DNA from 2 places in the Pseudomonas sp. NIBRBAC000502773 genome. Region 1 is predicted to be linked to the other one. Evidence: predicted binding sites of a transcription regulator. Region 1 holds the regulator's gene; the other holds the start of a gene.

The links. Region 1 encodes LexA, which represses DNA repair genes until DNA is damaged. Its sites were predicted from a motif close to CTGTNTNNNNANACAG; they were not measured.
Region 2: a site for LexA is predicted at 9,897-9,912, ahead of recN (DNA repair protein RecN). Genes of this name have one in related genera too.

The regions. Positions count from the first base shown of each region.
Region 1 covers NZ_CP041189.1:5,021,535-5,033,500, forward strand. Annotated here, with positions in the region: gene fadB (fatty acid oxidation complex subunit alpha FadB) at 1-391, shown strand, start outside; gene fadA (acetyl-CoA C-acyltransferase FadA) at 421-1,596, shown strand; gene NIBR502773_RS23255 (DUF1653 domain-containing protein) at 1,694-1,930, shown strand; gene topA (type I DNA topoisomerase) at 2,045-4,666, shown strand; partial or broken gene NIBR502773_RS31370 (outer membrane lipoprotein carrier protein LolA) at 4,752-4,832, shown strand; gene NIBR502773_RS23265 (DUF6586 family protein) at 4,872-5,393, shown strand; gene NIBR502773_RS23270 (hypothetical protein) at 5,512-5,745, shown strand; gene sulA (SOS-induced cell division inhibitor SulA) at 5,828-6,301, opposite strand; gene lexA (transcriptional repressor LexA) at 6,312-6,920, opposite strand; gene NIBR502773_RS23285 (TetR/AcrR family transcriptional regulator) at 7,184-7,891, shown strand; gene nagZ (beta-N-acetylhexosaminidase) at 8,028-9,035, shown strand; gene NIBR502773_RS23295 (DEAD/DEAH box helicase) at 9,032-11,725, opposite strand; gene NIBR502773_RS23300 (CsiV family protein) at 11,735-11,966, opposite strand, start outside.
Region 2 covers NZ_CP041189.1:2,367,272-2,379,237, forward strand. Annotated here, with positions in the region: gene greA (transcription elongation factor GreA) at 1-128, opposite strand, end outside; gene carB (carbamoyl-phosphate synthase large subunit) at 125-3,346, opposite strand; gene carA (glutamine-hydrolyzing carbamoyl-phosphate synthase small subunit) at 3,451-4,587, opposite strand; gene dapB (4-hydroxy-tetrahydrodipicolinate reductase) at 4,847-5,653, opposite strand; gene dnaJ (molecular chaperone DnaJ) at 5,664-6,788, opposite strand; gene dnaK (molecular chaperone DnaK) at 7,107-9,020, opposite strand; gene grpE (nucleotide exchange factor GrpE) at 9,123-9,683, opposite strand; gene recN (DNA repair protein RecN) at 9,937-11,610, shown strand; gene fur (ferric iron uptake transcriptional regulator) at 11,696-11,966, opposite strand, start outside.

The DNA of each region.
Region 1 (11,966 bases):
CAAGGGTTTCTACGCCTACGAGGCGGACAAGAAGGGCAAGCAGAAGAAAGTGGCCGACCCGTCGGTGCACGAAGTGCTGGCTCCGGTCATCTACGAACAGCGTGAAGTGTCCGACGAGGACATCATCAACTGGATGATGATCGCCCTGTGCCTGGAAACCGTGCGTTGCCTGGAAGACGGCATCGTTGAAACCGCCGCCGAGGCCGATATGGGCCTGGTGTACGGTATTGGCTTCCCTCCATTCCGTGGTGGTGCGCTGCGTTACATCGACTCGATCGGTGTGGCCGAGTTCGTTGCCCTGGCTGATCAATACGCTGATCTGGGCCCGCTGTACCACCCGACCGCGAAGCTGCGTGAGATGGCCAAGAACGGCCAGCGCTTCTTCGGTTAAGTGCCCAGACGACTAGAGCGAGAATATTTATGAGCTTGAATCCAAGAGACGTCGTGATTGTCGACTTCGGTCGTACGCCGATGGGCCGCTCCAAGGGCGGCATGCACCGCAACACCCGCGCTGAAGACATGTCGGCGCACCTGATCAGCAAGCTGCTGGAACGCAACGTCAAGGTCGACCCGAACGAAGTCGAAGACGTGATCTGGGGCTGCGTCAACCAGACCCTGGAGCAGGGCTGGAACATCGCGCGCATGGCGTCGTTGATGACGCAGATCCCGCACACGGCAGCCGGCCAGACCGTCAGCCGCCTGTGTGGCTCGTCCATGAGTGCGCTGCACACCGCCGCCCAGGCGATCATGACCGGCAACGGTGATGTGTTCGTGGTTGGTGGCGTGGAGCACATGGGCCACGTCAGCATGATGCACGGCGTCGATCCTAACCCGCACATGTCGCTGTACGCGGCAAAAGCCTCGGGCATGATGGGCCTGACCGCGGAAATGCTCGGCAAGATGCACGGCATTACCCGTGAAGCCCAGGACGCGTTCGGCGTGCGTTCCCACCAGCTCGCCCACAAGGCGACCGTGGAAGGCAAGTTCAAGGATGAAATCATCCCGATGAACGGCTACGACGAGAACGGTTTCCTCAAGCTGTTCGACTACGACGAAACCATTCGTCCGGATACCACCCTGGAAAGCCTGGCGGCCCTCAAGCCTGCCTTCAATCCGAAGGGCGGCACCGTGACGGCGGGTACTTCGTCGCAAATCACCGACGGCGCCTCGTGCATGATCGTAATGTCGGCGCAGCGTGCCCAGGACCTCGGCATCCAGCCGCTGGCAGTGATTCGTTCGATGGCGGTGGCGGGTGTGGACCCGGCAATCATGGGCTATGGTCCAGTACCGGCGACACAAAAAGCCTTGAAGCGCGCGGGCCTGACCATCTCCGATATCGACTTCTTCGAACTCAACGAAGCTTTCGCTGCACAGGCCCTGCCGGTGCTGAAAGATTTGAAAGTGCTCGACAAGATGAACGAGAAGGTTAACCTGCACGGCGGTGCGATTGCCCTGGGCCACCCATTCGGTTGCTCCGGTGCGCGTATTTCCGGCACTTTGCTTAACGTGATGAAGCAAAATGGCGGTAACCTTGGGGTTGCAACCATGTGCATTGGTCTCGGCCAAGGCATCTCCACCGTCTTCGAACGCGTCTAAGCGTTGAGTCGACGGAAGCCGGGGCCCAGTGCCCCGGTTTTTGTTTTTTGGAATTTTTAATATTTTTTTTCAACAAATTTTGTAAGGGGGCCAGAGCATGAAAGTCGAACCAGGGCTCTACCAACATTATAAAGGTCCGCAGTACCGCGTTTTCAGCGTGGCACGGCATTCCGAGACCGAAGAAGAAGTGGTGTTCTACCAAGCACTGTATGGCGATTACGGCTTTTGGGTGCGCCCCTTGAGCATGTTCCTGGAGACCGTCGAAGTTGACGGCGAGCAGGTCCCGCGCTTTGCTTTGGTCCAGGTCGAACCCAGTCTTTTTTCAGGGCAATAACGGCAGGTCGCGCAGAATGCTGCGCTTGACCTCACCTTGTTGCCACTATATATAGCGTTGCCGCGTCAGGCGCCAACTGCCTTTCACTTCTCGAATTCAGGAATTTTCCGATCCATGGGCAAATCGCTGGTCATTGTGGAATCCCCGGCTAAGGCCAAGACCATCAACAAGTACTTGGGCAACGAGTACGTGGTGAAGTCGAGTATCGGCCATATCCGAGACCTGCCCACCAGCGGTTCGGCTAGCGCCAGCAAGGAGCCTGCCGCCAAGCGCGGCAAGGCGGCTGCGGGCGAAGGTCCGGTGCTCACGCCTAAAGAGAAAGCGCGCAAGCAGCTGGTCTCGCGCATGGGTGTGGACCCGGATCATGGCTGGAAGGCCAAGTACGAAATCCTTCCGGGCAAGGAAAAGGTCATCGAAGAGCTGCGCCGGCTCGCCAAGGATGCCGACACCATCTATCTCGCAACGGACTTGGACCGCGAAGGGGAAGCCATTGCCTGGCACCTGCGGGAAGCCATCGGCGGTGATGACAGCCGCTACAAGCGTGTGGTGTTCAACGAAATCACCAAGAAAGCCATCCAGGAAGCCTTCTCCAAGCCGGGCGAGCTGGACATCGATCGCGTCAACGCCCAGCAGGCCCGTCGTTTCCTCGACCGCGTCGTGGGTTACATGGTCTCGCCGCTGCTGTGGGCCAAGATCGCCCGTGGCCTGTCCGCCGGCCGTGTGCAATCGGTAGCGGTCAAGCTGGTGGTGGAGCGCGAACGTGAGATCCGTGCGTTCAACCCCGAGGAATACTGGGAAGTCCACGCTGACCTGGGCACCGCCAAGGGCGCCAACGTGCGCTTCGAAGTGGCCCGTGAGAAAGGCGAGGCGTTCAAGCCGCTGAACGAAGCCCAGGCCATGGCCGCGCTGGAAAAGCTCAAGGCCTCCAGCTACAGCATCGTCAAGCGTGAAGACAAACCGACCAGCAGCAAGCCGTCGGCGCCGTTCATCACCTCCACCCTGCAACAGGCCGCAAGTAACCGCCTGGGCTTCGGGGTGAAGAAAACCATGATGATGGCCCAGCGTCTGTACGAAGCCGGCTACATCACTTATATGCGTACCGACTCCACCAACCTGTCGCAAGACGCGGTGGCCATGGCGCGTACCTATATTGAAAGCGAATTCGGCAAGAAGTACCTGCCGGAGAAGCCGAACGTCTACAGCAGCAAAGAAGGCGCCCAGGAGGCTCACGAAGCGATTCGTCCTTCCGATGCCAACACCGAGCCAAGCAAGCTGAGTGGCATGGAGCGCGATGCTGAGCGCCTCTACGAGCTGATCTGGCGCCAGTTCCTGGCTTGCCAGATGCTGCCGGCGCAATACCTGTCCACTACCGTCAGTGTCGGCGCCGGGGACTTCGAGCTGCGCGCCAAGGGCCGTATCCTCAAGTTCGACGGCTACACCCGGGTGATGCCGCAGATCGCCAAGCCTGGCGATGACGATGTGCTGCCGGACATGGCCCAGGGCGACACGTTGAAGCTGATCAGGCTCGACCCGTCCCAGCACTTCACCAAGCCGCCGGCGCGTTATTCGGAAGCCAGCCTGGTGAAAGAGATGGAGAAACGCGGTATTGGTCGTCCTTCGACCTACGCGGCGATCATCTCCACCATCCAGGACCGTGGTTACGTCGCGCTGCACAACCGTCGTTTCTATTCGGAAAAGATGGGCGATATCGTTACCGAGCGCCTGTCCGAGAGCTTTTCCAACCTGATGGACTACGGCTTTACCGCCGGTATGGAAGAGAACCTCGATGACGTGGCCCAGGGCGAGCGCGACTGGAAAAACGTGCTCGACGAGTTCTACGGCGACTTCAAGAAAAAACTCGAAGTGGCCGAAAGCCCCGAGAGCGGCATGCGTGCCAACCAGCCGGTGATGACCGACATTCCGTGCCTGACCTGTGGCCGTCCGATGCAGATTCGTACCGCATCCACCGGCGTGTTCCTCGGTTGCTCGGGCTACAGCCTGCCACCGAAAGAACGCTGCAAGGCCACCGTCAACCTGGTGCCGGGCGATGAAATCGCCGCCGACGACGAGGGTGAATCCGAGTCGCTGGTACTGCGTGGCAAGCACCGCTGCCCGATCTGCAGTACGGCGATGGACGCCTACCTGCTGGACGAGAAGCACAAGCTGCACATCTGCGGTAACAACCCGGATTGCGACGGCTACGAGATCGAAGAGGGCAGCTACCGCATCAAGGGTTATGAAGGCCCGAGCCTGGAATGCGACAAGTGCGGCAGCGAGATGCAGCTCAAGACCGGCCGCTTCGGCAAGTTCTTCGGTTGCACCAACCCGACCTGCAAGAACACGCGCAAACTGCTGAAAAGCGGTGACGCGGCGCCGCCGAAGATGGACCCGGTGAAGATGCCGGAACTCAAGTGCGAGAAGGTCAACGACACCTACATCCTGCGTGACGGCGCCTCGGGCCTGTTCCTGGCGGCCAGCCAGTTCCCGAAAAACCGCGAGACTCGAGCGCCGTTGGTGCTGGAGATCGTGCCGCACAAGGACGAGATCGATCCGAAGTACCACTTCCTGTGTGAAGCGCCGAAGAAGGACCCGGATGGTCGCCCAGCCGTGATCCGCTATAGCCGCAAGACCAAGGAGCAGTACGTGCAGACCGAAGTGGATGGCAAGCCTACCGGCTGGAAAGCGTTCTACGACGGTGGCAAGTGGAAGGTCGAGGACAAGCGCCAGGGCGCTTGATCCGCTAGTCTGTTAACGTTAGAAGCCGTCTGTATAGACGGCTTTTGCTTGCTGTGGGAACGAGGAGGGCGCCTGGTCCTCGCTCGCGAAGGTTGTTAACGATTACGCGAAAAACCTGGCGCCGAACGGTGCTCTGAAGTTTTTCGCGAGCAAGCTCGCTCCTACATAGCCAGCATCACGCTTATTCGTTGTGGAGATTGCCGTTATGGCCAACGAGCTCTATACCCGTACCAATCAGAAAATTTATTTTGCGGGTTTGTCCCTGGAAGCCCTTGGCCGTGCCGAGGAGGGGAAGGAGATGAACGCGATTGCGCTGGTCCAGGCCGGGCGTGAAGCCGCGTTGTTCCACCTGTATGGTGCGTTACTGGGCTTGTGTCATGAGATCGCCGGGTTCTACCGCTTGCCCCAGGCCGGTTCGCCCCGTGCGGAAATGATCATGAATCGTGAGGTGCTGGAAAGCATGGCGATCCCTGAGCTGGCCGAGCTGGTGGAAATGGCGCAGAGCCCTGATAGCTGGGTCGCGCGTCTGCTTAAGGCCCATGCGGATATGTTTCAGCCGCCCCGGGTTCCCCATGTGCCCAAGGGCGATGTAACCCAGCCCTTGATCGTTGCGGTGGCGCTGGAAGAGGAAGAGCCCGAGCCACTGAGTCGCGAAGAGTTGGAAGGCTGGCGTCAGGCGCTGAAAAAGATGGCATTGCGCTTTCGTGAAGGTTTGAACGAGTGCTGAACGTTAGTCGGATTCACATGGCACCGTTCATCAAGCCGTAAAGAAACCTCTTCAGATCCTCAGCGAGGCCGGGCGGATGACTGATATAATCCCGGCCTTTCGTGGAGAACAGACTTTTATGCCGACGTCCTTTCTGGAAATTGTTGAGTTGCCTGACGGCCGAATCGAGCTGCGCCGGGCTGAGGACGAAGGTTCTCTGGTTATCCTGGATTTTTCCGAGGACGCCAAGGTGTTCCTGCAGGGCCAGCACGTGGAAGTGGCAAAAGCCATGTTGAGCGTTGGTGTGCAGATGGCAGGTCGTCTGGCAGAAGGCGAGCCCGAGAAAGAAGACGGCCCGCGCGTTCTTCACTGAGTGTGGCAAGTGGGTTCGCTGTTGTGGCAAGCCCGCTCACCACAACAGGCTCCTTCAAATGGATAGCCTGCGGCACACAGAATTAACCCAATCGAATATTCAAGCTCTGTGCATCGCCGGTACGCGCTGCGCTGATCAGCTGTGCCTTGGCAGTGGCATTCAGCGGGTTGAGCCAGCTCACCACGGTGTGGCTACGACCCAGGCGCAAGGCTTCACAGGTCAACTGCTGAGCACTTTGCGCACCGCGGGGTTGCAGCAACAGGATGCGCTCGCGATTGAGGCCGGCATCCCGCAGCCAGGCCTGGGTCAGGCTGGCGGGCGGGGCAATCAGCGTCAACCAGCGTGCATCCTGTTCCTCGCTCAGTTCACGAAGGATCGGCGCCAGCAGGCTCAGGCAGCTCCCAGCCGCACCGCGCAACGACAGTTCACTGAACGCCTCAGGTTCGGCGCCCCAGGGCGCCTCGACCGTTTCCTTGAGGATGGGCGCAAGGGGTTGGGCCATAAAGGCCTCGAACAGCGACAGTTGTGTGTGTTGGGGGGTGTGCACGAGCTGCATGATGCCTCCTTTAGCGGCGAATGACGCCGACGCTCAGGCCTTCGATCACCAGGTCCTGATCTTTCAGGTTCACTTCAATCGGGGCGAACTCAGGGTTCTCGGCCAGGAGCCAGACCTTGCTGCCTTCGCGCTTGAAGCGTTTGACAGTGACTTCATCGCCAATACGGGCGACGACGATCTGGCCGTTACGGGCTTCGCGGGTGGTGTGGACGGCCAGCAGGTCGCCATCGAAGATACCCACGTCCTTCATGCTCATGCCGTGCACCCGTAACAGGTAGTCGGCGCGAGGGTGGAAGAAGGTCGGGTTGATGTTGCAGGATTCCTCGACGTGCTGCTGCGCCAGGATGGGCGCACCGGCGGCGACGCGACCGATGATCGGCAGTGTCGATTCGTCGGCCTTGGCTTCGAAGCCAGGGATGCGAATACCCCGTGAAGCACCGGGAGTCATCTCGATCGCGCCTTTGCGAGCGAGGGCCTTGAGGTGTTCTTCGGCGGCGTTGGGGGACTTGAACCCCAGTTCCAGCGCAATTTCGGCTCGTGTCGGCGGGTAGCCGTTGTCATCGAGGCAGCGCTTGATAAAAGCCAGAATCTCAGCTTGGCGTGGCGTCAGTTTTAGCATGTTGATCGCTCTGTCTTTTTATACAGTGACTGGGATTATATACAGTGAACTGCGCTTGGCAATCATCCTTTTCTGCGGCTCCGCTGGACGGTCATTCGTCAAGTGTCCTACAAGGCAGAGATAGCGCTGCCTACAGACCTGGGAGTATGTGATTAAATAGCGATGAAATAGATGACTGCCCGGCCGGAAAGCGAACTTGCAGGCTTGACAAGACACACCCTGAAACGTATGTTTCAAACAAGTGTTTGTCAGGCGGAGTATCCATGGCCCAGTCGGAAACCGTTGAACGCATTCTCGATGCTGCCGAGCAATTGTTCGCGGAAAAAGGATTTGCTGAAACTTCATTGCGGCTGATCACCAGCAAAGCCGGGGTCAATCTCGCTGCAGTGAACTACCATTTCGGCTCGAAAAAGGCCCTGATCCAGGCGGTATTCTCGCGCTTCCTGGGGCCGTTCTGTGCCAGCCTGGACCGTGAACTCGAGCGCCGCCAGGCCAAGGCCGACCACAAGCCGACCCTGGAAGACCTGCTGGAAATGCTCGTGGAACAGGCGCTGGTGGTTCAGCCACGCAGCGGTAATGACCTGTCGATCTTCATGCGCCTGTTGGGCCTGGCATTCAGCCAGAGCCAGGGCCACTTGCGCCGTTACCTGGAAGACATGTACGGCAAGGTATTCCGCCGCTATATGTTGCTGGTCAACGAAGCCTCCCCGCGTATTCCGCCGATCGAACTGTTCTGGCGCGTGCACTTCATGCTCGGTGCGGCCGCATTCAGCATGTCCGGGATCAAGGCGTTGCGTGCGATTGCCGAGACCGATTTCGGCGTAAACACTTCCATTGAGCAGGTCATGCGCCTGATGGTGCCATTCCTTGCCGCCGGCATGCGCGCTGAAACCGGCGTGACCGACCCGGCCATGGCTGCCGCCCAATTGCGCCCGCGCAGCAAATCCACGCCAGCTGCCGCCAAGGTTTGACCGCTCCGGGTGTGCGCGGCCGCTTGCATCCGCTAAGCTAGCTGCCCATGCCGAATTCAGCTATTTACTCGCAACCTGTTGTCCTCACTGCGCCTGGTGGGGTCAACGGGTTGTGTGCGTTATTTAAGGAAGGTTTATGACTGCTGCCCTGCAAGGTTCTTTGATGGTCGACGTGGCCGGTACTTGGCTGACGGCCGAGGACCGCCACCTGTTGCGCCAGCCTGAAGTCGGTGGCCTGATCATTTTTGCGCGCAATATCGAGCACCCACGGCAGGTGCGGGAGTTGAGCGCGGCGATTCGTGCGGTGCGCCCGGACCTGCTGCTGGCGGTCGACCAGGAAGGCGGTCGTGTCCAGCGCCTGCGCCAAGGCTTTGTGCGCCTGCCGGCCATGCGCGCGTTGGCGGACAACCCCAACGCCGAGTACCTGGCCGAGCAGTGCGGCTGGATCATGGCCACCGAAGTACTGGCGGTCGGTCTCGACCTGAGCTTCGCCCCGGTACTGGACCTGGACTACCAGCGCAGCGCCGTGGTCGGCACCCGTTCCTTCGAGGGTGATCCCGAGCGCGCCGCCGTGCTCGCCGGTGCCTTTATCCGAGGCATGAACAGCGCCGGCATGGCCGCCACCGGTAAACACTTCCCGGGCCATGGCTGGGCCGAGGCCGATTCCCACGTCGCGATTCCCAACGACGAACGCAGCCTGGAACAGATTCGCGCTAATGACCTGGTGCCTTTCGCACGCCTGAGCAAGCAGTTGGCGGCAGTGATGCCGGCGCATGTTATCTACCCGCAGGTGGATGCGCAGCCTGCCGGCTTCTCACGTCGCTGGTTGCAGGACATCCTGCGCGGCGAGTTGCAGTTCGATGGGGTGATTTTCAGCGATGACCTGTCGATGGCCGGTGCCCATGTGGTCGGCGACGCGGCCAGTCGGATCGAGGCGGCGCTGACCGCCGGTTGCGACATGGGGCTGGTGTGCAACGATCGTGCGGCGGCTGAGTTGGCGCTGAGTGCGGCGCAGCGCATGAAGGTCACGCCGTCGGCGCGCATCGCGCGTATGCGTGGGCAGGCGATTGCTTCGACTGACTACAAGCAGGATCCGCGCTGGCTCACCGCACTGGGCGCTTTGCGGGATGCACAGCTGATCTAGCGCTTTTCCTGCTTATTGGGCAACGGCGCAAACAACGCCTCGATATCGTCGTTGCCCAACTGCCAATCCCCCGTCGTACGCCCATCCAGCACGCCCGCTGCCAGGTCGGATTTTTCCTTCTGCAGGTGCTGGATTTTCTCCTCCACCGTGCCCCGCGCAATCATCTTATAGACGAACACCGGCTTCTCCTGGCCGATGCGGTATGCACGGTCGGTGGCCTGGTTCTCGGTGGCCGGGTTCCACCAAGGGTCGTAGTGAATCACGGTGTCGGCTTCGGTCAGGTTCAGGCCCACGCCACCGGCCTTCAGGCTGATCAGGAAAATCTGCAACTTGCCGCTCTGGAAATCCTTCACCGGTGTGCGCCGGTCGCGGGTCTGGCCCGTCAACAGGGCGTAAGCGACACCGCGCTTTTTCAGCTCCACTTCGATCAGGCTCAACATCGAGGTGAACTGGGAAAACAACAGGATCCGGCGGCCTTCCTCAAACAGCTCTTCGAGCATTTCCATCAGGCTGTCGAGCTTGCCCGAGCTGCTGCCGCGGGTGGGCAGGGTCGCATCGTTGACCAGGCGCAGATCGCAGCACACCTGGCGTAGCTTCAGCAGTGCTTCAAGGATGATGATCTGGCTGCGTGCCACGCCTTTGCGGGTGATTTCGTCGCGGACCTTTTTGTCCATGGCCAGGCGCATGGTCTCGTACACATCGCGCTGGGCCTCATTGAGGTCGACCCAATGAATGATCTCGGTCTTGGGCGGCAGCTCCGTGGCCACCTGTTCCTTGGTGCGGCGCAGCAGGAAGGGTTTGATCCGACCGTTGAGGTGCTGCAGTCGTACCTCGCTGGCGCGCTTTTCGATGGGGACGCGGTAGTCGCGGTTGAAGCTTTTGACGTCGCCCAGCCAGCCCGGCAGCAGGAAGTGGAACAGCGACCACAACTCGCCCAGGTGGTTTTCCAGCGGTGTACCGCTCAGGCACAGGCGCTGCCGGGCATTCAGCTCGCGCGCGGCCTGGGCAGCCTTGCTGGAAGGGTTCTTGATGTACTGGGCTTCATCGAGGATCAGCACATGCAAGGGCAGGGCGGCCAGGTGTTCGATGTCCTTGGGCAGCAGCGCGTAGGTGGTTAACAGCAGGTCGTAGTCCTGCAGGCTGGCGAAGTGTTTTTTGCGCGTGGCACCGTACAGCGCCAGCACCTTGAGTTGCGGGGTGAAGTGCGCCGCTTCGTCCAGCCAGTTGGGGATCAGGCTGGTGGGCATCACCACCATGCACGGCCGGTCCAGACGCCCGGCGATCTTTTCACTGAGGATATGCGCGAGGGTCTGCAGGGTTTTGCCCAGGCCCATGTCATCCGCAAGAATGCCGCCCACCTCCAGTTGGCGCAGCGACTGCATCCAGCTCAACCCTTCCAGTTGATAAGGTCGCAAGGTCGCGTTCAGGCCTTCGGGCGCCACACAGGTGAAGTCCTTGATGTCCCGCAGGCGCTGGGCAAAGTTGCGGATCTTCTCGCCGCCCTCCCATTGCAGGGGCAGGTCTTCCAGCGGATTGAGGCGAATCGCATCGGCCTTGGCCAGGCGCAGCGCGGTGGTGCCGGGCTCCTGCAGGTAAAACTCGCCGAGGGTGGCCAGTACCGGTTTCAGGCGGCCGTAGGGCAGGGCCACTTGCAGCGGGCCATGACCGCCATTGGGCAGGCCGGGGATATTCACCAGGATCAGCTCGTCATCCCGGCGCCGCGCAAGTTTTTCCGGGTTGAGGATCTCGGTGTGGGAGCGCATCAGGTTGAGCAGGATCGGCAGCAGGCTCAGGCGCTCACCGTTGACGATAATCCCCAGTTCCAGGTCGAACCAGTCGCGCTCGGGGCCTTCATCGACGGTGGCGTACCAGTCGTCGACCGCGCTCAGGTCAAACCCGAAGTCATCATCGATCTGCAGCTCCCAACCCTCGGCCCGCAGGGTCGGCGAGGCATTGAGGGTGAAGTTCAGCCAGGCGCTGTCATTGACCATCTCGAACAGCTCGCCGGCGCTTTCCGGCAAGGCCTTGCTCTGGCGCGTGGCGATCTTGAAACCGAGCAGGCGCAGTTGTTCGCGATAGGGCTGCTCCAGCTCGGGATGGCGCTTGATGCGCAGGCTCTGGGTTTCCTGGCGCACGATGATGTCGGCGTTCTTCTGCCCGCTGACATAGTTGCCCAGGTAGTTGAACGACAGCGCCGCACGGTGCTGGATATAGCGTTGCATCTTGCCGTTGCGCGGTTCAAACGCGCTGAACTCGACGCTGGCCAGCCACAGGCGCGGCACGGGCACCACATCCTCCATCACCACCTGCGGCAACACCACGCGGTTATCCAGCACGGCCTGGAGTTTTTCCAGCAACTCGGCATCCTGGGCGGCCGCCGGGTAGGCCAGGGTTTCCTGGACCTTGAGCAGCACCGCGGCGATGTGTTTGCAGTTGGTGTGCACCGGGCAGGTACAGCGGCTGTCCACCAGGATCAGCGCGCCCTTGGCCGATTCGCGCAATGAGATGGTCTGCCGGTAAACGTTGCCCCCCGAGCCTTCGCAACTGGCGACGATGGTGCTGTCGCCGGATTCGACGATGCGCACGCGGTTCTCCAGGGCGTAGCGTCGCCCGCGCTCCAGGCTTTGCTCTTTGAAGCGATTGGCCCACGAAGGGGCCAGGGGTTTGGTCAACGGCGACGTCAGGGGCATGGCGCTGGATCAGTCCTGAATGTCGGGCGGGGGTGCGCTGGGTGGCTTGGCGGTCAGCGACGTGATCTTGATCAGCAGTGCCAGGTGGCCGCCGTCCAGGTAGTTGAGCTGGTTGTTCTTGGTGCGCACGTCTTTCTGGCTCAGGTGTTCGCTGGCCACCACACTGCCGTTGCTGTCGAACGTGTTGAGCCAGAAGTCCGCATCGATATCCGTGAAGCGCCCCAGTTGCAGGCTCAACACC
Region 2 (11,966 bases), 2.7 Mb from region 1:
TTCAAGTCACCCAGCTCGCGGGCCGTACCGATGTCCTGGCTCAGCTTTGGACGTACGACCTTGGTCAGATGGGCGTGCTCCTCTTCCAGGGCCTTGGCGCCCTGGACGGTCATTGGGTATTTGATCATGCCTTCAATCCTGCGTGTAGATCCTGCAAGCGACGCACGGTCTTTTCCGGACCGAACTTGAGCGCTTCGCAGATAGCTTCGCCAGCAGCAATAGTGGTGGTGCAGTAGATCTTGTGCTGCAAGGCATTACGGCGAATGGAGTAGGAATCCGCGATCGACTGGCGACCTTCGGTGGTGTTGATGATCAGCGTGACTTCGTCATTCTTGATCATGTCGACCACATGCGGACGGCCTTCCGTCACCTTGTTCACGCGGCGCACTTTCAAGCCGGCCGCTTCGATCAGCTTGGCGGTCCCGGCAGTTGCCACGATTTCAAAACCCAAGTTGATCAGATCACGGGCCACGCCTGCAACCAGCGGCTTGTCATCATCACGCACACTGATAAACGCAGTACCGCCGGTCGGCAGCACTTCGCTGGCGCCCATCTGGGCCTTGGCGAACGCTTCACCGAAGGTGTCGCCCACGCCCATCACTTCACCGGTGGACTTCATCTCCGGGCCCAGGATCGGGTCCACACCAGGGAATTTGGCAAATGGGAACACTGCCTCTTTCACACTGTAGAAGTTCGGAATGATTTCCTTGGTGAAGCCAATTTCCTTCAGGGTCTTACCCGCCATCACACGCGCAGCGATCATGGCCAGGGACACGCCGATGCACTTGGAAACGAACGGCACGGTACGCGAAGCACGCGGGTTGACTTCAATGACGTAGATGTCTTCGCCCTGCAGCGCCAACTGTACGTTCATCAGGCCGACAACACCCAACTCCAAGGCCATTTTCTTGACCTGCTCGCGCATCTCGTCCTGGATATGTGCAGGCAACGAATACGGCGGCAGCGAGCACGCGGAGTCACCGGAGTGAACGCCCGCCTGCTCGATGTGCTGCATGATCGCGCCGATGACCACGTCGGTACCGTCGCAAACCGCATCCACGTCCATTTCGATGGCGCAGTTGAGGAAGTGGTCCAGCAGCACCGGGCTGTCGTTGGACACTTTTACCGCATCACGCAGGTAACGCTTGAGCTCTTCTTCTTCGTAGACGATTTCCATCGCCCGGCCGCCCAGTACGTAGGACGGACGCACCACCAGCGGGTAGCCGATCTTGCTGGCAGCACGGATGGCCTCGTCTTCGCTGCGCACGGTAGCGTTTGGCGGCTGACGCAGGTTCAGGCGCTCAACCATTTGCTGGAAGCGCTCACGGTCTTCGGCACGGTCGATGGCGTCAGGGCTCGTGCCGATGATTGGCACGCCGGCAGCCTCAAGGGCACGCGCCAGTTTCAGCGGGGTCTGGCCGCCGTACTGGACGATCACGCCTTTGGGCTTCTCGACGCGACAGATTTCCAACACGTCTTCCAACGTTACCGGCTCGAAGTACAGGCGGTCGGAAGTGTCGTAGTCAGTGGAAACAGTTTCCGGGTTGCAGTTGACCATGATGGTCTCGTACCCGTCTTCGCGCAGCGCGAGGGCGGCGTGTACGCAGCAATAGTCGAATTCGATACCCTGGCCGATACGGTTCGGACCACCGCCCAGGATGATAATCTTGTCGCGGCCCGACGGCGCAGCCTCGCACTCTTCCTCGTAGGTGGAGTACAGGTACGCAGTGTCGGTGGCGAACTCGGCGGCACAGGTGTCAACGCGCTTGTAGACCGGGAAGATCTCCAGCTTGTGGCGATGCGTGCGCAGGTTCTTCTCGGTCACACCCAGCAGCTTGGCCAGGCGCTGGTCGGAGAAGCCTTTGCGCTTGAGGCGGAACATCATGTCGCGGTCGATGCTGGCCAGCCCCAGGGTCTTGACCTTCTCTTCTTCCTTGATCAGGTCTTCGATCTGCACCAGGAACCACGGATCGATCATGTTCATGCCGAAGACGTCTTCGACAGTCATGCCGGCGCGGAAGGCATCAGCCACATACCAGATACGCTCGGCGCCCGGCACGGTCAGCTCGCGCTTGAGGATGCTCATGCTTTCCGGATTGCTCAGGTCGAGCTTCTCGTCCAGGCCGCAAACGCCCACTTCCAGGCCTCGCAGGGCTTTCTGCAGGGATTCCTGGAACGTCCTACCGATGGCCATGACCTCACCCACCGACTTCATCTGAGTGGTCAGGCGCGCGTCGGCCTTGGCGAACTTCTCGAAGGCAAAGCGTGGCAGCTTGGTCACGACATAGTCGATGGACGGTTCGAAGGACGCCGGCGTAGCGCCGCCCGTGATTTCGTTTTGCAGCTCGTCCAGGGTGTAACCGATAGCCAGCTTGGCGGCGATACGCGCAATCGGGAAGCCGGTCGCTTTCGATGCCAGCGCCGAAGAACGCGATACACGCGGGTTCATCTCGATCACGACCATGCGGCCTGTGTCCGGGCAGATGCCGAACTGAACGTTGGAGCCACCGGTTTCAACGCCGATCTCACGCAATACCGCCAACGAGGCGTTACGCATGATCTGGTATTCCTTGTCCGTCAGGGTCTGCGCCGGAGCAACGGTGATCGAGTCACCGGTGTGCACACCCATCGGGTCGAAGTTTTCGATGGAGCAGACGATGATGCAATTGTCCTTTTTGTCGCGGACAACCTCCATCTCATACTCTTTCCAGCCAATCAGGGATTCGTCGATCAGCAGCTCTTTGGTCGGAGACAGATCCAGGCCACGGGCGCAGATTTCTTCGAACTCTTCACGGTTGTAGGCAATGCCACCACCGGTGCCGCCCATGGTGAAGGACGGACGGATAATGCACGGGAAGCCGAGCTTTTCGAGAACTGCGTTGGCCTCCTCCATGCTATGGGCGATACCGGAGCGCGGGCAGTCAAGGCCGATGGACTTCATGGCCTTGTCGAAGCGCGAACGGTCTTCAGCCTTGTCGATGGTGTCGGCGTTGGCGCCGATCATCTCTACGCCGAATTTTTCCAGGACGCCTTCGCGCTCCAGGTCCAGGGCGCAGTTCAATGCAGTCTGGCCGCCCATGGTCGGCAGCAGTGCGTCCGGACGCTCTTTCTCGATGATCTTGGCAACCGTCTGCCACTTGATCGGCTCGATGTAGGTAGCGTCGGCCATGTCCGGATCGGTCATGATGGTGGCCGGGTTGGAGTTCACCAGGATGACGCGGTAACCCTCTTCGCGCAGGGCTTTACAGGCCTGGGCGCCGGAGTAGTCGAATTCGCAGGCCTGGCCGATAACGATCGGGCCAGCGCCGAGAATCAGGATGCTTTTTATGTCTGTACGTTTTGGCATGGGTTTGTCACTCAAATCCGCAGGTCAGTCGGCAAGCCGTCTTGAACAATCTTCGAAGAGCCTACGGGGGCCACCGAGGTAGGGGCCGCCCGCGGGCCGCTCAGTCAGCGTCGCTTGGCCATCTCATTGATGAAACGGTCGAACAGCGGCGCTACGTCGTTCGGGCCCGGGCTTGCTTCAGGGTGGCCCTGGAAGCTGAACGCGCTCTTGTCAGTACGTTCGATACCCTGCAGGGAACCGTCGAACAACGACTTGTGAATCGCGCGGACATTGCTCGGCAAGGTCGCTTCATCCACCGCAAAACCGTGGTTCTGGCTGGTGATCATCACAACGCCGGTGTCCAGGTCTTGCACGGGGTGGTTGGCGCCGTGATGACCATGACCCATTTTCAGGGTCTTGGCGCCGGAGGCCAGCGCCAGCAGTTGGTGACCGAGGCAGATACCAAATACCGGAATGTCGGTTTCCAGCACTTCCTTGATGGCCTGGATGGCGTAGTCACAAGGCTCCGGATCACCCGGGCCGTTGGACAGGAACACGCCGTCAGGTTGCAGGGCCAGCACGTCGCTGGCAGGCGTTTGCGCCGGCACCACGGTCACGCGGCACCCACGCTCGACCAGCATACGTAGGATGTTGTACTTGACGCCGTAGTCGTATGCGACCACGTGATACGGCAGGTCAGCCGCTTCGATAGTCTCGTGGCTGTCGGTCTTCAAGTCCCAGACGGTGGAGCGCCACTCGTACTGCTCCTTGGTGCTGACGACTTTCGCCAGGTCCATGCCTTTCAGGCCAGGGAAGCCTTGCGCTGCTGCAATTGCCGCAGCTTCGGAAATATTGTCACCGACCATGATGCAGCCGTTCTGCGAGCCCTTTTCACGCAAGATGCGCGTCAGGCGGCGCGTATCGATACCGGCGATCGCCACAACGTTGTTGGCTTTCAGGTAATCGGACAGCGACATCGTGTTACGCCAGTTGCTCGCAACCAGTGGCAGATCACGAATGACCAGACCCGCCGACCAGACACGATCAGACTCAACGTCTTCCGGCGTAGTACCGGTATTGCCGATGTGCGGATAGGTCAGGGTAACGATCTGTTGGGCGTAGGAAGGATCGGTAAGGATTTCCTGATAGCCGGTCATGGCGGTGTTAAACACCACCTCTCCAACGGTTTGACCGTCGGCTCCAATGGCTTCGCCGCGAAAAATGCTGCCATCAGCAAGGGCGAGTATGGCTGGCTTAGTCAAGAAGACCTCCCGTAAATAAAGCCTGAAAGGGCGATCGCAGGTTGTAAAAAAGCGGAGTGACGTATGGACACGTCACCCCGCTTCTTCACTGAATTATTCTGCGCGCTTTTAGTGGACACACTAAAGCTGTAGCTTACAGAAAAAGGCTTTTTTGGTCCACCGCTAATGAGCCTTAAAGGCAGGAGAATGCGACAGGACGTCGCTTAGCGGGTAAAAACGGGGCCTTAGGATAATCCTGAGGCCCCGTTTTAGCTACTGATTAGTGCAGATCCAACACATCGCGCATGTCGTACAGACCAGGCTCGCGACCTTCCAACCACAACGCGGCACGCACCGCGCCTTTGGCGAATGTCATACGGCTGGAAGCCTTGTGCGTGATTTCCAGGCGTTCACCCTCGGTAGCAAACAATACCGTGTGATCGCCCACCACATCACCGCCGCGGACAGTCGCAAAACCAATGGTGTCACGTGCACGCGCACCGGTATGCCCTTCTCGACCGTAAACCGCCACCTTGGACAGGTCACGCCCTAGCGCGTCGGCAATAGCCTCACCCATGCGCAGTGCGGTACCCGACGGCGCATCGATCTTGTGGCGGTGATGCGTCTCGATAATCTCGATATCCGCCTCATCCCCCAGCACCCGCGCCGCCATGTCCAGCAACTTGAGCGACAGATTCACGCCGACACTGAAGTTGGCTGCAAAGACGACGGGAATATCCTTACCCGCCTCCTCAAGCAACTGCTTCTGTTGCGCAGTCAACCCCGTGGTGCCGATCACCATCGCCTTGCCCGCCTTGCGGCAGAACGCGAGGTTTTTCAGCATCACTTCCGGCAGGGTGAAGTCGATCAGCACATCGAACTCGTCAGCCACCTGCTCCAGGCTGCCTGACAAGGAGACACCGATACGCCCCAGCGAAGCCAACTCACCCGCATCCGCACCGATCAACGTGCTACCGGGACGCACAATCGCCGCGGTCAGCCCAGAGGCCGGGGAGCGCTGCTGCACCGCCTCGACCAGCGTCTTGCCCATGCGCCCGGCAGCGCCCATTACGGCTATACGTCGCATACTCACTTCCTTACAGGTCGCCGAAGAAGCGCTTCACGCCTTCGAAAAAGCCAGTTGTTTTCGGCGAATGCGTGTCATCGCCCTCCAGCGAACTGCGGAATTCCTCAAGCAATTCACGCTGACGACGCCCCAGATTGACGGGAGTTTCCACGGCCACACGACACATCAAGTCGCCAGCACCGCCACCGCGCACCGGCGCCACGCCCTTGCCACGAATACGGAACTGCTTGCCGGTCTGCGTACCCTCAGGGATCTTGAGCTTGACCCGACCGTCCAGGGTCGGAATCTCCAATTCGCCACCCAGGGCTGCATCGACAAAGCTGATCGGCACTTCACAGAACAAGTGCTTGCCGTCGCGCTGGAAGATCGAGTGCTCGCGCACATTGATCACCACGTACAGGTCGCCCGTCGGACCACCCTGGGTACCGGCCTCACCCTCACCCGACAGACGAATACGGTCTCCGGTATCGACTCCCGCCGGCACTTTCACCGCCAGGGTCTTGTACTCTTCGACGCGGCCTTCGCCGTGGCAGGAATCGCACGGATCGGAAATGATCTTGCCCTGCCCATGGCAACGCGGACAGGTCTGCTGCACCGAGAAGAAACCCTGCTGCATACGGACCTGGCCGATACCGCCGCACGTCGGGCAAGTAATCGGCGCAGAGCCTTTCTTGGCACCCGAACCATCACACGGCTTGCAGTTAACCAGCGTCGGTACGCGAATATTGACGCTGGTGCCGCGTACAGCTTCTTCCAGGTTCAGCTCCAGGGTGTAACGCAAGTCGCTGCCACGCTGGGCACCACCGCGCTGACCACCCCGGCCACCGCCAAAGAAGTCACTGAATACATCGCCGAAAATATCGGAGAAGTTCTGACCGCCAAAACCGGCACCGCCGCCCCCCATGCTCGGGTCGACACCCGCGTGGCCATACTGATCGTAGGCCGCACGCTTGTTGGGATCAGACAGGCATTCGTAGGCCTCATTGGCCTCTTTGAACATGTCTTCGGATTCTTTGCTATCCGGATTACGGTCCGGGTGGTGCTTCATTGCCAGGCGACGGTAAGCCTTTTTCAGGTCCGCCTCGCTGGAGCCGCGCTCCACACCCAACACTTCGTAATAGTCACGCTTTGCCATAAGTCTTTGCACTCTTAAGGACGTCCAGCCAGACCCTCCTGAGCCTGGCTAAACTCGTTGAGCCCCAATACAGGCCCGGACCCAACTCACGTCAATTCAACGATCCTGGTCGTTACTACTTTTTAGCCAGGGACCCGGCCAAAAACGCGGTATTCATTGCTCGGAAAGCAGGAGCATCCCCGATCACACCGCCAACATCCGAACGCAGTCGCATGCTGTAAAAATTCGCATACCCCAGACACGCCAACGCGGGAGCAAGCTCCCGCGCGGCGACATCCTACCAGTCACCGCTTGATAGCGGTCAACCGGGCGACCAACTTACTTCTTGTCGGTAACTTCTTCGAACTCGGCATCGACAACATCGTCTTTAGCTTCAGGCTCTGCCTGTTGAGCAGCACCGTCAGCCGGCTGAGCCTGCTCGGCGTACATTTTCTGAGCCACTGGCGCGGAAACTTTCGACAACTCTTCAACCTTGGCTTCAATGGCAGCCTTGTCGTCGCCTTTAACAGCGGCTTCCAGGGCAACGACAGCAGCTTCGATCGCGGCCTTCTCTTCAGCGGTCACTTTCTCGCCAGCATCAGCGATCATTTTGCGTGTCGAGTGAACCAGTGCGTCGCCCTGGTTACGGGCACCTGCCAACTCTTCGAACTTCTTGTCAGCTTCAGCATTGGTTTCAGCATCGCGGATCATCTGTTGAATTTCTTCATCAGAAAGACCGGAGTTGGCCTTGATGGTGATCTTCTGCTCTTTGCCGGTAGCCTTGTCTTTCGCACCTACGTGCAGAATGCCGTTGGCGTCGATGTCGAAGGTCACTTCGATCTGTGGCACGCCACGCGGTGCTGGTGGAATCTCAGCCAGGTCGAACTTGCCCAGAGACTTATTCTGAGCAGCCTGCTTACGCTCACCTTGCAGCACGTGAATGGTCACAGCACCCTGGTTGTCATCAGCCGTCGAGAACACCTGGGATTTCTTGGTAGGAATCGTGGTGTTTTTCTCGATCAGCGCAGTCATCACGCCACCCATGGTTTCGATACCCAGGGTCAGCGGGCTTACGTCCAGCAGCAGCACGTCTTTCACGTCACCAGCCAATACCGCGCCCTGGATGGCAGCACCCATGGCAACCGCTTCGTCCGGGTTCACGTCTTTACGTGCTTCTTTGCCGAAGAACTCGGTAACCAACTTCTGAACCAGTGGCATACGGGTCTGACCGCCTACCAGGATCACGTCGTTGATCGAACCAACATCAATACCGGAGTCTTTCAGCGCAATGCGGCATGGCTCGATGGTGCGTTGAACCAGGTCCTCGACCAGCGCTTCCAACTTGGCGCGAGAGATCTTCACGTTCAAGTGCTTAGGACCGGTGGCGTCTGCAGTGATGTACGGCAGGTTAACGTCGGTCGACTGAGCGGAAGACAGCTCGATCTTGGCTTTCTCAGCAGCTTCTTTCAGGCGCTGCATCGCCAGCGGGTCACCCTTGAGGTTCATGCCGCTTTCTTTCTTGAATTCGTCAACGAGGTAGTCGATCAGACGAATGTCAAAGTCCTCACCACCCAGGAAGGTGTCGCCGTTGGTGGCCAACACTTCGAACTGGTGCTCGCCATCTACTTCAGCGATCTCAATCACGGAAACGTCGAACGTACCGCCACCCAGGTCATAAACGATCACGGTGTGATCGCCCTTGGCCTTGTCCATACCGTAAGCCAGAGCAGCTGCGGTCGGTTCGTTGATGATACGTTTTACATCCAGGCCCGCGATACGGCCGGCGTCTTTGGTCGCCTGGCGCTGGCTGTCGTTGAAATAGGCTGGAACGGTGATCACCGCCTCAGTCACTGTCTCACCCAGGTAATCTTCGGCAGTCTTCTTCATCTTCTTCAAGATTTCAGCCGAGATTTGCGGTGGCGACATTTTCTGGCCATTTACTTCAACCCACGCGTCACCGTTGTCAGCCTTGGCGATCTTGTAAGGGACCATTTTGATGTCTTTTTGTACGACTTCTTCGTCGAACTTACGACCGATCAGGCGCTTCACCGCGTACAGGGTGTTATGCGGGTTGGTCACAGCCTGGCGCTTGGCCGACTGGCCAACCAGGATTTCACCATCGTTGGCGTAAGCAATGATCGACGGCGTGGTACGCGCGCCTTCGGCGTTTTCGATTACTTTTGCAACGCCGTTTTCCAACACGGAGACGCAGGAGTTGGTGGTCCCCAGGTCAATACCGATAATTTTGCCCATGATTTACTCTCCCGAAACTTGAATTTGGTTGCCGCAGCAGTGGTGGCTAACTGCGGTAGCACTTAAACGCTTGACTTATAGATGGGGGCCTTGCGGCGGATTTCAAGCCTGCTCATCAATAGAAGGTGCAACGGGTGCAGGAGCCTTGCTCACTACCACCATTGCAGGGCGTAACAGGCGACCGTTGAGCTGATAGCCCTTCTGGAACACTTTCAACACACTGTTGGGTTCGAGGTCGTGGCTTTCTTGCATGGCCATGGCCTGGTGAAGCTCAGCATTGAACGGTTCGCCGCCTTGCGGATCAATGGCTTCCAGCTGATAACGCTTCAGGGTGTCCTGAAACATTTTCAGGGTCAGTTCGATCCCTTCGCGCATCGGGCGGATGTTTTCGTCATCCGGGTTGGACAACTCGAGGCCACGCTCCAGGCTGTCAATAATTGGCAGCAGGTCGCCCGCGAACTTTTCCAGCCCGAACTTGTGAGCTTTTTCTACGTCCTGCTCGGCACGGCGGCGGACGTTCTGCAGATCGGCGGCAACACGCAAAGACTGATCCTGCGCAGCGGCCAACTGCTCTTCGAGCACTTGCACACGAGTTGCCAGTTCATCACCGACAGCCGAATTGGCGTCCGGAGTTTGCGTATCCTGCGTCTGTTCGTCAGCCATAGATTTCTCCTTTCAAAATCATGCGCGAACTCAACTCGCGCTTCTGTTCCGGTATATGGGGCCACAATTTCCAGGTTCAAGGGTGCAGGCTCTACCAAAGTCTTTCGCCTGCCCCAGATCAACTTCAGCCTGATCATTCTTCTTTGCACTAAAAAAGCTGAATGACCGAGCAAATTGAGCTAAGCAGCAGGATTGTCAGCCCAGAACAAAACACTGTATAAATAACCAGACCTAAAGCCTGGGAGCGGCCGTCATGCTCGTGCACCTGTCTGTACACAACTACGCCATCGTTGAACATCTGGATCTCGAACTGGATCGCGGGATGAGCGTAATCACAGGCGAAACCGGCGCCGGCAAGTCGATCATGCTCGACGCCCTGGGCCTGACCCTGGGCGACCGCGCCGACAGTGGCGTGGTGCGCCCCGGCGCGGACAAGGCCGACATTCTGGCCACCTTCGACCTCGCGGACATCCCCGAAGCCGAAGCCTGGCTGGTCGAGCGCGACCTTAATAACGACGGCCCGTGCATCCTGCGCCGAGTCATCACCGCCGAGGGCCGCTCGCGCGGCTATATCAATGGAACCCCCTGCCCCCTTGGCGACCTGAAGGCCCTGGGTGAACTGCTGATTGACATCCATAGCCAGCATGAACACCAATCCCTGCTCAAAACCGACACCCACCGCCGCCTGCTTGACGAGTACGCTGGCGCCACCGACCTTGCCCGGCAGGTACAACTGGCTGCCCAGCGCTGGCGCCAGACCCGACAGGAGCTGGAGCGACTGTCCAATTCCGGCGATGAGCAACGTGCTCGCCATCAATTGCTCAGCTATCAACTTGAAGAGCTGGAAAGCCTGGGTCTTGGCGAAACCGAGCTGGAACAACTGGAACAGGAACACAAGAATCTCACCAACGCCGAAACCCTCCTGTCTATCTGCCGCCAGGTGGTGGAGCAATGCAGCGAGAGCGATTCCGGCAATGTGCTCAACGCACTCACCGCCAGCCTCAACCGACTGTCCAGTGTTAACAGCGCTTCAGGCTCACTGAGTGAAGCCACCACCCTGCTGACCAGTGCGCAAATCCAGGTAGAAGAAGCCGTCGGCGAACTCAATCGCTTTCTTGATCATTTCGACGCTGACCCGGCGCGGCTGCAGGAAATAGAAGAGCGCCTGGACACCATCTATACGCTGGCGCGCAAACATCGAATCCAGCCCACCGAAGTGGCAACCATGCAGCAGAAACTGCTGGATGAAATCGAGACCCTGAACGCGAATGACGAATCCATTGAACGACTGGGCGAAGAGCTCGACTCTTTTGCCCGCCACTATCAGGAGAAGGCCCGCGAACTGAGCGATCTGCGCCGACAGGCTGCCACCAGCCTCGCTGGCGCCGTCGAGCAGGAAATTCAGCGCCTGGGCATGCCGGGCGGGCGCTTTACCATCGAGTTGCGTACCAACGCCAGCAACGAGCTGCAGCCCTACGGCCTGGAGCAGGTAGAGCTACTGGTCAGCGCCAACCCTGGGCAACCGCTCAAGGCACTGGCAAAAGTGGCGTCTGGTGGTGAGCTGTCGCGAATCAGCCTGGCGATCCAAGTGATTACCGCGCAAACCTCACGGGTACCGACACTGGTGTTCGATGAAGTAGACGTAGGTATCGGTGGCCCCACGGCGGAAATTGTGGGTCAGTTACTGCGCCGCCTGGGGGATCGCGGCCAGGTGCTGACCGTCACTCACTTGCCGCAAGTCGCGGCCCAAGGGCATCAACACTTGTTTGTGCACAAGGTCAGAGGCAGCGAAGCGACACACACGGCAGTATCCAAACTGAATAAGTCGGAGCGCGTGGAAGAAGTGGCACGGATGCTCGGCGGGATCGACCTGACCAAAGAGTCTTTGGCACACGCGAAGAAAATGGTCGTAGCCACCAAGGCCTGAGCCGAGCTTTTCCTTATTATAGAAAGCACGAAGGCGACCCTAGGGTCGCCTTCGATCGTTTCGCAGAGCAATTCTGCGTCGCTTTTTACTTTTTCTTACGGATGTACAACACAAGATTGTGGTCGACCAAATCGAAACCATGCTCCTCAGCAATTTCGTGCTGGAGCTTTTCGATTGCCGGGCTGGTGAACTCGATAACCTCATTGGTATCCAGGTCAACCATGTGGTCGTGATGACCACCGTCAGCCAATTCGAACACAGCATGACCGCCGTCGAAATTATGACGAACCACCAGCCCTGCGGCTTCAAACTGGGTCAGTACACGGTAAACCGTGGCCAGGCCGACGTCCTCGTTA